3 linked regions of the Halioglobus japonicus genome follow. The protein of the gene in region 1 binds, or shares a complex with, the protein of each later gene. Links are inferred from orthologs where the notes say so. Each region holds a gene or a part of one and is shown in the gene's direction. Other genes may lie near its edges. The genes, in order: rne, eno and pnp.

Evidence for each region.
Region 2: the proteins of rne (region 1) and eno are in contact, whole or in part, in a solved structure (PDB 2FYM), measured with the Escherichia coli proteins. The link is inferred for Halioglobus japonicus from one-to-one orthologs.
Region 3: the proteins of rne (region 1) and pnp are in contact, whole or in part, in a cryo-EM structure (PDB 9QH0), measured with the Escherichia coli proteins. The link is inferred for Halioglobus japonicus from one-to-one orthologs.

Annotation. Positions count from the first base shown.
Region 1 is NZ_CP019450.1:2,461,836-2,466,410, reverse strand. Bases 584-4,042 are described here. They hold rne (ribonuclease E), read left to right. Parts: upstream 584-905; coding sequence 906-3,842; downstream 3,843-4,042. In the rest of the region: 23S rRNA pseudouridine(955/2504/2580) synthase RluC, read right to left, coding at 1-358; BST95_RS19745 (hypothetical protein), read left to right, coding at 4,259-4,405; BST95_RS11675 (hypothetical protein), read right to left, coding at 4,549-4,575. UniProt on the Escherichia coli protein: Endoribonuclease that plays a central role in RNA processing and decay. Required for the maturation of 5S and 16S rRNAs and the majority of tRNAs. Also involved in the degradation of most mRNAs.
Region 2 is NZ_CP019450.1:3,150,936-3,154,975, reverse strand. What follows is about bases 1-2,924. They hold eno (phosphopyruvate hydratase), read left to right. Parts: upstream 1-781; coding sequence 782-2,068; downstream 2,069-2,924. Other genes in these bases: ispD (2-C-methyl-D-erythritol 4-phosphate cytidylyltransferase), read left to right, coding at 2,371-2,924; BST95_RS14855 (septum formation initiator family protein), read left to right, coding at 2,089-2,367; kdsA (3-deoxy-8-phosphooctulonate synthase), read left to right, coding at 1-761. Also shown: more of ispD, read left to right, coding at 2,925-3,084; tRNA pseudouridine(13) synthase TruD, read left to right, coding at 3,556-4,040. UniProt on the Escherichia coli protein: Catalyzes the reversible conversion of 2-phosphoglycerate (2-PG) into phosphoenolpyruvate (PEP). It is essential for the degradation of carbohydrates via glycolysis.
Region 3 is NZ_CP019450.1:3,929,859-3,933,914, reverse strand. The notes cover bases 299-3,238. They hold pnp (polyribonucleotide nucleotidyltransferase), read left to right. Parts: upstream 299-676; coding sequence 677-2,800; downstream 2,801-3,238. Other genes in these bases: BST95_RS18505 (O-linked N-acetylglucosamine transferase family protein), read left to right, coding at 2,946-3,238; rpsO (30S ribosomal protein S15), read left to right, coding at 347-616. Also shown: tRNA pseudouridine(55) synthase TruB, read left to right, coding at 1-83; more of BST95_RS18505, read left to right, coding at 3,239-4,056. UniProt on the Escherichia coli protein: Involved in mRNA degradation. Catalyzes the phosphorolysis of single-stranded polyribonucleotides processively in the 3'- to 5'-direction. Also involved, along with RNase II, in tRNA processing.

The DNA of each region.
Region 1 (4,575 bases):
CGGAACCGCCGTGTACCGCCAGCCCCGAGGGTTTGTTGATCACCAGCAGGCTGCCGTCCTCGTAGACTACCCGCTCGCCCAACTGCGCGGCCCAATAACGAGGCACCTTAGGCGGCTCGCTGGGCGCTGGCGTACGCAGCGGGGGAATTCGCACCTTGTCGCCGGCCGCAAGGCGGTAGTCGGCCTTGACTCGTCCTTTGTTGACCCGGATCTCGCCCTTGCGCAGCGCTTTATAGAGCCGGGTTCGGGGTACACCCTTCAGTTCGCGGGTCAGGAAGTTGTCCAGGCGCTGCCCGGAGTAGTCCTCACCCACGGTAACAAATCGCACAGTTGGCTTTGATTGTTCGCTATCTGACATAAGCTACGGAAATCGTTTAATTTTCCTTGAATTGCTGGTATAGTCCGCCCGCTGTGATCGCACCCGCCCGTGAGTTTTTCCGGTGCCGGTGAGTAACATTCCTGGCGAAGTGTGGGCCTGCCGATGAAATTGCAAGGTACCGCCAGACAGATCACATATTGAGGATGTCGAGGCGATGGCTTCAACCGCGGTCCGAATATTCCGCCAGCCAAGCGCCTGAATCGACATAAAATGTAACCGAGCAGCAGTGACTGCCGGGACACCGAATCAGTTAACGAGATATACCAGCGTCGTCGCAAGCCCCAGGTGCTGCGACACTAACAAAAAGGCGGAGTCAGTACCACAAGTACCCCCGCCGACGCTGCAAGGCTCCGCCGGATGGCGGCGTCCCTGGAACTCGATGCCGGGAGAGGCATTTACCGATACAGGGCAGACGCCCGGTGCAACGCAGCTCTGCTGCAGCCCCTCCCTTAACAGGCTTGATTGCCTGCTCTCTAACTGTATTCCCTGCCCCGCCAGGCCTGCTCTTAAGGCTAATGGCACATCTATGAAGAAAATGCTGATTAACGCAACTCAACCTGAAGAGTTACGTGTCGCGCTGGTTGACGGCCAGCGTCTGTACGACCTGGATATCGAAAATCGCACCCGTATCCAGAAAAAATCCAACATCTACAAGGGCAAGATCACCCGCGTTGAACCCTCTCTTGAAGCCGCCTTTGTCGACTTCGGCGCCGAGCGCCACGGCTTTCTGCCGCTTAAGGAAATCGCCCGCGAATATTTTTACCGCAAGCCGGAAGGTGACGGCCGCCTCAAGATCAAGGATGTGGTCAAGGAAGGCACTCAAGTTATCGTGCAGGTCGATAAGGAAGAGCGCGGTAACAAGGGCGCAGCCCTGACCACCTTTATCAGCCTCGCTGGCCGCTACATGGTGCTCATGCCCAACAATCCTCGCGCCGGTGGTATCTCCCGCAGCATTGAGGGCGACGAGCGCAGCGAACTGCGCGAGAACATGTCGCACCTGGAAATTCCCAACGGCATGGGCGTCATCGTACGCACCGCTGCCGTCGGCCGCTCCACCGAAGAGCTGCAGTGGGACCTGAACTACCTGCTGTCACTGTGGGAGAAAATTGGCGAGGCCAACGGCGAAGTCAAAGCCCCCACCCTGTTGTTCCAGGAAAGCAATGTCATCATCCGCGCAGTACGCGACTACCTGCGCGACGATATCGACCAGGTACTCATCGACTCCCCTGAAGCCTTCAAACAGGCCCAGGACTTCGTAGGCATGGTAATGCCGCAATACAAGAGCCGCCTGCGCCAGTACGACGACAACATCCCCATGTTCAACCGCTTCCAGATCGAGAGCCAAATCGAAACCGCCTTCCAGCGTGAAGTGCGCCTGCCCTCTGGCGGCTCGATTGTCATCGACCCCACCGAAGCACTGGTGAGCATCGACATCAACTCGGCGCGCGCTACCAAAGGCAAGGACATTGAGGAAACCGCCCTCAGGACCAACCTTGAAGCCGCTGACGAAATAGCCCGCCAGCTACGCCTGCGCGACATGGGCGGCCTGGTGGTGATTGACTTTATCGACATGCTGGCCTCCAAGAGCCAGCGCCAGGTTGAGAACCGCATGCGCGAAGCGCTGGGCATTGACCGCGCCAGAGTTCAGGTGGGCCGTATTTCCCGCTTCGGTCTGCTGGAAATGTCACGCCAGCGTCTGCGCCCCTCTCTGGGTGAGACCAGTGGCAAAGTCTGCCCCCGCTGTAACGGCCAGGGCACCATTCGCGACACCAAGTCGCTGGCCCTGTCGATTCTGCGCCTGCTCGAAGAAGAGGCCATCAAGGATCGCAGCGCCGAGGTGCGCGCCATCGTCCCTGTCGACGTGGCTGCCTACCTGCTCAACGAGAAGCGCGGTGCTTTAAACGGTATCGAGATCGACACCAAGGTACGGGTACTGGTTGTGCCCAACCCCAACCTAGAGACACCCCACTTCGAAGTGCAGCGCCTGCGCGACGACGAAGTCGAAGGTCACGAGATCAGCTACAAGATCGACATGGCTGAACCCGACATGGATGCCATCACCGACAGCCACAAGGCGGCCATCCCCGTGCAACAGGCTGCCGTCCAGGCGGTAACACCTTCCGCTCCTGCGCCTGAAGCCGCGCCACGCGAAGAAAAGCCCAAGCAGCAGAAGCAGCCCCAAAACCGCAAGCGCGGTGGCAAGCAGCGTAAGCCTGAGCCCAAGCCAGGACTCTTCGCGCGTATCTGGGCCGCCATTGTTGGCGAGCCTGAGCAGGAACAAAAACCTGCCAAGGGCAAAGGCAAGAGCAAACCCCAACAGCGTCAGGGTGGCGAGCAGAAATCTGGCGGTAACGGCAACAATCGGAATCGCAACCGCAACCGCAACCGCAACCGGAACTGGAATGGCGACAGCCAGCAGCGCGGCGATAACCGCAACCAGCAAAATCGTGATGGCGATCAGCAGCGCAAGTCGGAAGCCGGTGACAACCAGCAGAAGCGTCAGCGCAGCGAAGAAGGCGGCAACAACCGCAATCGCAACCGCAACCGTCGTCGTAACAACGATGATCGTCGCAAGCAGGACCAGGCGGTTGAAGCTAACAGCCAGGATCAGCAGCAGGATGCAGCAGCCCAGGGTGGCGATCGTCGCGAAGATGCACCGCGCAAGCGCCCATCTGATATGAAGCGTGGCGAACCGCGCCGTCGCCGCAACCGCAGCCGCAAGGCCGACGGTGAACAGGCAGCAGGCAACGTTCAGGCGCTGGCATCACTGCCCGCCGTTAAAGCCGAAGCCGAGGCTCCGGCACCGCAGGCAGAAGCGCAGCCCAAAGTGGCTCAGGCTGACACTGCGCCAGTTGAAGCAACTCAAGCTGCAGCACCTCAAGCCGAGGCGCCGAAGGCTGAACAGCCCAAGACGGAGACTCCGGCACCGGCTCCCGCCACCGAAGCTACCGCTGCACCCGCAGAGGAAGTCGCTGAAGCTGCCCCGGCAGTTGCAGAGACAGCCGAGGTTGTCGAAGAAACTGTCGAAAGAACTACCGAAAAGACTGTCGAGAAAGTCGTCAAGGCCGAGCCTGCTACACCCGCAATACCGCCCGCCGGCATTACTGGCGATGGCCGTGCGATTAACGACCCGCGCGTCGCCGCCAAACCGGTGACTGCATTGGCGATCAGCACCAATACCTTCGCTCTGTTCAATGACACCGTGGCCCCTGCCGCCGCGCACAGCGGGCGCGTCGTGCCCCGTGCGGCCAACGATCCCCGCGGCCCACTGACAACGGCAACACCGGTTGCTGAAGCAGCCCCGACTGAAGAAGTTGCCGTTGAAGAAGCGGCGGACAGTGAAGCGCCCGTTGCCGAGGCTGCAGCACCTGCACCGGAGGCCACCTCCGAGACAGACGCACAGCCTGCTGCAGTGGAGGCGACAGCTGAACCCAAGAAGGAGTCAGAGGCCGCACAGGGCTAAAAAGACCGGAGAAAACAGACGCAAGCGGCTTTGGGCCCTTGTGCCTGTCTCTCCAATCGGTATAATCCTCGCCTGCTCCGTACCGCGGTACAGGCGCAAACAATTTGTAAGTTTCGGTGGGCTGGCTGAGTGGTCGAAAGCGGCGGTCTTGAAAACCGTTGAGGGTTTATCCCCTCCCGGGGTTCGAATCCCTGGCCCACCGCCATATACTAAAAAGGGGCGCCCGTTTGGGTGCCCTTTTTTTTCCTCGCTTGAAAAACCGCAGGCACTTACTACGCTTAATACACGCCCATAATGTTATTTGTTGTCGTGGGCTGAGTGGTTTTTATTGTTCGCCTATATCAGAACATCGTCGTCATACGTGTTCGACATGGCACTCGAATGCTCTGTATAGGTGCAAATGCGAGGACTTAGCATTGAAAACTTTCTACACCCTGGCCTGTGTCGCCCTGATCTTCAGCTCTACCCTTCTATCTGCTTGTTCCACATCGCGCTCAGACGCGCGCGTGGAAGCGAGAACAGAAGCGCGCACTTCCGAGCGCGTGGAAGATCGGCGCGACTAAGCCAATGCGATAACTGAAAGCGTGAACGACAAAAACCCAACGGAACGCATCGCAGGATAATCGCGATACTCGTCGGGTAACTCTGACTTCGCATGGCCTCTACCTCGGTAGAGGCCACTTTCTCTCAAACCAGCTTTAATTTCCTACTGGAAAAAAGCCGCAGCACGCGC
Region 2 (4,040 bases), 690 kb from region 1 along the record:
GTGACTTTGCCCTGTCGGTGGCGGAGCACTACGTTGAGGTGTGTCGCCAGCTCGACATTCCCTACGTGTTCAAGGCCTCTTATGACAAGGCCAATCGCTCCTCGATTCATTCCTTCCGCGGTCCTGGCCTGGAAGAAGGTCTGTCCATTCTCGCCGAGATCAAGTCGACCTTTGGAGTGCCCGTGATTACCGATGTGCATACCCCGGAACAGGCTGCGCCCGCTGCCGAGGTTGCAGATATTATTCAGTTGCCGGCTTTCCTGGCACGGCAGACCGACCTGGTTGCAGCGATGGCAGCCACCGGCTCTGTCATCAACGTGAAGAAGCCCCAGTTTTTAAGTCCCTCGCAAATGGCCAACATCGTTGAGAAGTTTGGCGAATGCGGCAACAACCGCATTCTGCTGTGCGAGCGCGGCAGCAATTTTGGCTACGATAATCTTGTGGTCGACATGCTTGGTTTTGGTGTTATGAAGCAGGCCTGCGGCAATGCGCCGCTGATCTTCGACGTGACCCACGCCCTGCAGTGTCGCGATCCCGGTGGGGCTGCCTCCGGCGGACGCCGTGCCCAGGTGGCAGAGCTTGCCCGTGCTGGCATGGCCACTGGCCTGGCGGGGCTGTTCCTCGAAGCCCATCCCGATCCCGATGAAGCCCTTTGTGATGGTCCCAGCGCGCTGCCGCTGGACCAGCTCGCCCCTTTCCTGTCGCAGGTGAAAGCAGTGGACGATCTCGTCAAATCACTGCCGCCCCTGCAGATCGATTAGAAAATACGGAGTAATACCCTATGAGTAACATCGCTAGTGTTCAGGCGTTTGAAGTGATGGATTCCCGCGGGAATCCCACGGTTATGGCTGAAGTGACGCTCGAATCCGGCCACGTGGGCGCCGCCTGCGCGCCCTCCGGTGCTTCCACCGGTTCTCGCGAGGCGCTGGAGCTGCGCGACGGCGACAGCAGCCGCTACCTGGGCAAAGGTGTCACCAAGGCGGTCGATTTTGTAAACGGCCCTATCAACGCCATGCTCAAGGGCACCGACGCCGCTGCGCAGCGCGACCTCGACCAGGCGATGATCGATGCCGACGGCACTGAGAACAAGGAAACCTACGGCGCCAACGCGATTCTGGCGGTGTCTCTTGCCGCGGCCAAGGCAGCTGCAGCCGGTAAAAACATTCCGCTGTACCAGCACATTGCCGACATTAACGGCACCAGCGATTTCACCATGCCGGTACCGATGATGAATATCCTCAACGGCGGTGAGCACGCCGATAACAATGTCGATATTCAGGAATTCATGGTGCAGCCCGTTGCGGCTCCGACGTTCGCCGAAGGCCTGCGCGCCGGCGCAGAAATTTTCCATCACCTGAAGAAAGTGCTCTCCGCGCGCGGTCTGAACACCGCTGTGGGTGATGAAGGTGGCTTTGCGCCCAACCTGCCCTCTAATGAAGCGGCTCTGGAAGCGATTGCCGAAGCTACAGCTAATGCCGGCTACAAGCTGGGCACTGACATTACTCTGGCGCTGGACTGTGCGGCGTCTGAGTTCTACAAGAACGGTGTTTATGACCTGGCCGGCGAAGGCAAGCAGTACGACAGTGCCGGTTTTGCCGACTACCTGGCAGACCTGGCTGGTGCGCATCCCATCATCTCTATCGAAGATGGCCTGGATGAATCTGATTGGGATGGCTGGAAGCTGCTCACCGAAAAAATTGGCGACAAGGTGCAGCTGGTGGGTGACGACCTGTTCGTTACCAATACCAAGATCCTGCAGGAAGGTATCGACAAAAACATCGCTAACTCCATCCTGATCAAGTTCAACCAGATCGGCTCGCTGTCCGAGACGCTCGACGCCATCGCCATGGCCAAGGCTGCGGGTTACACCGCGGTTATCTCGCACCGCAGCGGTGAAACGGAAGACACCACTATTGCCGACCTGGCAGTAGCGACGGCCGCTGGCCAGATCAAAACCGGCTCGCTGTGTCGCTCTGATCGCGTGGCCAAGTACAACCGTCTGCTGCGCATCGAAGCGGAGCTGGGTAGCCGCGCTCCCTACCGCGGCATGGCGGAATTCCAGCGCTAAGCTGAGTCGGGACCGGGCCCTTGCGCTGGTTGTTCGGCATTCTACTGGTTCTGCTGGTGGTGCTTCAGTACCGCCTGTGGATTGCCGAGGGGAGTCTCGCCGAGCAGCAGCGCCTGAAGCGCCAGGTCGATCGCTTTACCGAAGAAAACGCGGTGTTGCGCGAGCGCAACGCCGTGCTTGAGCGCGAAGTATTGGAGCTGCAAACCGGGAATGCCGGTGTGGAGCAACGAGCCAGGGAACAACTCAACCTGGTGCGCGACGGCGAAACCTTTTACCAGATGGATGACGAGGCGGAATAGGGCGTGCCTGAACCTGCCTGTCACGCTGTGCTTCCCGCCGCCGGTATCGGCGCGCGCATGGGCAGCGATACGCCCAAGCAATACCTGCAAGTGGCAGGGAGTACCCTGCTGGAACACAGCGTTCGCGCGCTGCTCGCAGCCCCCTCTGTCAGCTCCCTGACAATAGCGCTTCATCCTGACGATACCCGTGCACAGTCCCTGGCGCTGCTCGATGATGCGCGTATTCACACTGTCGTGGGTGGCGACGAGCGCGCCGATTCCGTGCTGGCGGCACTGCAGGATTTGTCGGCGCGGGCAGCGCCCGATGACTGGGTGTTGGTACACGATGCCGCGCGGCCTGGCCTGGCCCCTGCCGATGTTGAGCGGCTTATCGCCGCTGTCACCAGTACCGGCAACGGCGGGATTCTGGCGGAACCGGTGGTGGATACCGTCAAGCGCAGCGATGCCGCGGGCCACGTGCTCACCACGCTGGATCGCACCCAGTTGTGGCGCGCGCAGACACCGCAGATGTTTTCCCTTGGCGCATTGTTGCAGGCAATGGAAAATGCGCGAGAGGCGGGCCTGACGGTCACCGATGAAGCGTCTGCAATGGAGTATGCAGGGCATAGAGTGGCGCTGATCCAGGGCGCCGCCGCCAACTTGAAGGTGACGGTGCCCGCCGACCTGGCGTTGGTCGCCTGGTATCTTGAGCGTCGCACTGACGAGGAAATACTATGAGAATCGGGCACGGTTACGATGTGCACAAGTTTGGTCCCGGGGACAGCATTGTGCTCGGCGGGGTGTCGATCCCGCACGCCCGGGGTCTGGTGGCGCACTCTGATGGCGATGTGTTGCTGCACGCGGTGTGCGATGCGCTGCTGGGAGCCATTGCCGCCGGCGATATCGGAGGCCACTTTCCCGATACGGACCCCACTCACGCCGGCGCGGATTCCCGTGAATTGCTGCGCCAGGTGACGACGCTGGTGCATGAGGCCGGTTATGTGGTGGCTAACCTCGACAGCACGATTATTGCCCAGACGCCAAAAATGGCCCCCATATCCCCGGCATGCGCGAGCACATCGCCGCGGATCTGCAGGTATCTGCCGGGCAGGTGAATGTTAAAGCCACAACCACCGAGAAGCTGGGCTTTGCCGGCCGCGAGGAAGGTATTGCCGCGCACGCCGTGGTATTGCTGGAAGCGGCAGCTCAATGATGGTAGCCCGGCCCCGGGCCCATGGCGACGCTGTGGCCCAGGCCTTGTTCAAGGCCCGCCCGGAAGATTTCTTTGTCGATGAAGAGCTCGGTTTCGAGCCGGTCGGTGAAGGCGAGCATGTCTTTCTGCACCTGAAAAAACGTCTGCTGAATACGGCCGATCTGGCGCAACGCATTTCTTCTCTGAGCGGGATTCATCCCCGGGATATCAGCTACAGCGGTATGAAAGATCGCCAGGGCGTAACGCGCCAGTGGTTCAGTGTGCGCATGGCGGGCAAGGCCGAGCCCGACTGGCAGCTGTTGTCCGAGGAAGGCGCCGTGACCGTGCTGGCGGTGACGCGGCATCAGCGCAAACTCAAGCGCGGTGTACACAAGGCCAATCGGTTCCGGATCGTGCTGCGCGACCTGGAGGGCGACCGCGACGCGATTGATCAGCGTCTGCACCGTATTCAAACCGAGGGCACACCCAATTACTTTGGCGA
Region 3 (4,056 bases), 1.5 Mb from region 1 along the record:
AAACCGGTGAGTTTTTGGGCATTGGAGAGATATTGGACGATGGGCGCGTGGCGCCGCGTCGTCTAGTGGTGGCCGCACAATAATATTGTCGGCTCACCACCCGGGGCAAGGATGCGCCGGCATTGGCCTTAGGCCAATGAAAGCCCTGAAGTTGCAAGAAAGCCCACGCGGTTTCGCCAGCATCTTCAGGGCGTGCAGCGCATGAGGCAGGACGCCGATTGCGGTGCTTGGTAGATAGTTGCCCACTGAGGGCAACGCGAACCTGTCTGTTAATCTGCACGGACAGGCTCTTTTTATAGGAAGGGTGGTTCGCCACCTGAGGCAGATTATTCAAGAGGAATAGAAAATGGCTTTGAACGCTGAACAGAAAGCAGCAATCGTAAATGAGTACCAGGTAGGCGAGGGCGACACTGGTTCCCCGGAAGTACAGGTAGCTCTGCTCACTGCAAACATCGAGCAGCTCCAGGGGCACTTCAAGTCGCACAAGCACGACCACCACTCCCGCCGCGGCCTGATCCGCATGGTAAACCAGCGTCGTAAATTGCTGGATTACCTCAAGCGCAAAGATGCAGCGCGCTACACTGACCTGATCAAACGACTCGGTCTGCGTCGCTAAGCATTACACACTTCCGGGGCCAAGGGGCCCCGGTTGTCATATTTGGAATTGGAGAAAAAAGTGAATCCTGTAACTAAGACTTTCCAGTACGGTGGACAGACCGTCACTCTGGAAACCGGCCGCATCGCCCGTCAGGCGACTGGTTCGGTTCTGGTGACCGTCGAGAATACCTCAGTACTGTGTACCGTTGTCGCGGAGAAGACCCAGCGCGAAGGTCGCGACTTCTTCCCCCTGGCTGTCCACTACGTTGAGAAAACCTACTCTGTAGGTAAAATCCCCGGCGGCTTCTTCAAGCGTGAAGCACGTCCCAGCGAGAAAGAGACTCTGACGTCCCGCTTGATCGACCGCCCGATTCGTCCGCTGTTCCCCGACGGCTTTATGAACGAAGTACAGGTTGTCTGTACTGTTATGTCCGCAGACAGCAGCATCGACCCTGACATCCCCGCGATGATCGGTACCTCGGCTGCGCTGGCGATCTCCGGTGCGCCGTTCAACGGCCCTATCGGCGGTGCGCGTGTTGGCTTTAGCGAAGACACGGGCTACATGCTCAACCCCACTTACGAACAGCTGGCTGAAAGCAAGCTGGACATGGTGGTTGCCGGTACTACAGACGCGGTACTCATGGTTGAATCGGAAGCCAAAGAGCTGACCGAAGACCAGATGTTGGGTGCGGTACTTTACGCCCACCAGGAAATGCAGACCGTGATCCAGGCGATCAACGAACTGGCCGCTGAAGCTGGCAAGCCCAAGTGGGAGTGGCAGGCGCCTGCAGTGAACGAAGAGTTGCTGACTGCCGTTGAAAACCAGGTGAAAGCAGATCTGGGCGATGCCTACCGCATTACCGAGAAGTCTGAGCGCTACGCTCGCGTCGGCGAGATTCGCGACGCGGCGGTAGAAGCACTGGTCACTGAAGAAGGCCCCTCCGCTGACGAAGTGAAGGAGCTGTTCAAGAAGATCGAAAAGAACCTGGTGCGCAAGCGCATCCTGGCGGGCGAGCCCCGCATCGATGGTCGCGACACCCGTACTGTTCGCGCGATTGCCTGTGAAGTTGACGTACTGTCCAAGGTTCACGGTTCTGCGCTGTTTACCCGTGGTGAAACCCAGGCCATCGGCGCCGTTACCCTGGGTTCCACTCGCGATGCACAGATCATCGACGCGTTGGAAGGCGAGCGTCGCGATCCGTTCATGCTGCACTACAACTTCCCTCCCTACTCCGTGGGTGAAGCGGGTCGTGTAGGCTTTACCAGCCGTCGTGAGATTGGTCACGGCCGTCTGGCGCGTCGCGGTCTGGCTGCAGTACTGCCCGGTGAAGAAGAATTCCCCTACACTGTCCGTGTTGTATCCGAGATCACTGAATCCAACGGTTCCAGCTCTATGGCTTCCGTCTGTGTCGGTTCTATGTCGCTGATGGCGGCAGGCGTACCTCTGAAGGCGCCGGTAGCAGGTATTGCGATGGGCCTGGTGAAAGACGGCAACCAGTTTGCCGTGCTGACCGATATCCTGGGTGACGAAGATCACCTGGGCGACATGGACTTCAAAGTAGCCGGTACCTCTGAAGGTGTTACAGCGCTGCAGATGGACATCAAGATCGAAGGTATCACTGCCCAGATCATGGAAACCGCTCTGGAACAGGCACAGCAGGCACGTCTGCACATCCTGGGCCAGATGAACGAAGTGATCTCTGAAGGTCGCCAGGTGACTTCACCTAACGCGCCTTCTATGGTGACCCTGAAGATCGACTCCGACAAGATCCGCGACGTAATCGGTAAAGGTGGCGCGACTATCCGCTCCATTACCGAAGAATCCGGCGCTACTGTCGACATCGACGACGACGGCACTGTGAAGATCTTCGGCCAGAATCAGGAAGCTCGCGACAAGGCGGTAGCCATGGTCGAAGAGATTACTGCTGAAGCAGAAGTCGGTGCGGTTTACACCGGTACTGTTGCCCGCATCGTTGATTTCGGTGCGTTCGTTACTATCCTGCCCGGCAAAGATGGCCTGGTACACATCTCCCAAATCGCCAATGAGCGTGTGGAGAATGTATCTGACCACCTGAGCGAAGGTCAGGAAGTACAGGTGAAAGTACTGGACGTAGACCAGCGCGGCCGCATCAAGCTCTCCATCAAGGAATTGCTGGAAGATGAGGCTGTCGAAGATTCTGCTGAAGACGCTGCCGAAGACTAAGCGCAGTCAGTAAGTTTACGAAAGGGCGTGCATAGCACGCCCTTTTTTTATGTCTTACGGTGCCTGCTTGCCCAGCTTTTGCTCGCAATCACGCGTGAAATGAATTACAAAATAGACCTGTTCCAGGGATATATCAGGTTGCGGGATGCCGCCTTCTAGAAACGCTCCGTGTCCGTGCGGAAGTGGGAAAAAATACAAGCGTTGCTGCCTCGCCGGCGGAGAATTTGAAAACGCAGGTCAGGAGACAATCTCCAATAATGACGTCATTAAGATCGCCAAGACAGCGCTGGATCTGGGCGACACTGCGCGCGCGTCCAGGGTGCTTCAGCCCCTGCTGGAAAAGACCAAGGCGTCTCCAGAGGTGCTTGCCCTGGCCGCGTCAGTGGCCATGCGGGCGAACGACTATGACAATGCCTGCGGGCTCATGGCGCGCGCGATCAAGGCTCGCCCCAATGACCCCAAGTACTTTTACAACTACGGTACGGCGCTGAGCATTGCCGGGCGTAACACTGAAGCACTGGAGGCCTTTAATCGGTCCCTGAAAATCAATCCTGATCTGTTGATTGTGTATCCGAACCGCGGCCATACGCTGCGTGACCTGGGTCGTTCTGCGGAAGCTGTTGAAAGCTACCTGAAGGTGTTTGGCGCAGCCAATGTCGACCTGGCGACCATGAGCCAGATACTGCTCAGCATGCACATGTTCTCGCAGTCCGATCACCAGCGGCTGTTCAATATGCACCGGCAACTCGCAGTAGCGATAAGCAAAGCCAATCCTCGGCTGGAGCAGAATCGCACCATTGATTCGGGTAAGAAAATTCGCATTGGTTATCTCTCGCCGCGCTTCTCCCGGGAGATTGTCGGGTACTTTTTTAAACCTTTGTTTGATCATCATGACCGCGAGCGTTTCGAAGTGTACCTCTACAATGCCACTCCCCGCACAGATGAACTGACAGAGTACTTCAGGGAGCGCGCTGATGCCTGGATAGACGTGGGTAAACTGTCTGATCAGGCCGCTGCCCAGCGGATTGTCGACGATGGTATCGATGTGCTGGTTGATCTTGCCGGCCACTCTCCGGAGAACCGCATTGGCATTATGGCCCGGAAGCCAGCGCCCGTGCAGGTGTCAATGCTCGACTACTTCGACACCACTGGTCTGGATACGATGGACTATTACGTCAGTGATGCGTTTTCCTCGCCACCCGATAGCGCTCAGCAATTCACCGAGGAATTGCTGTTATTGGATCAGCCGCGACTGG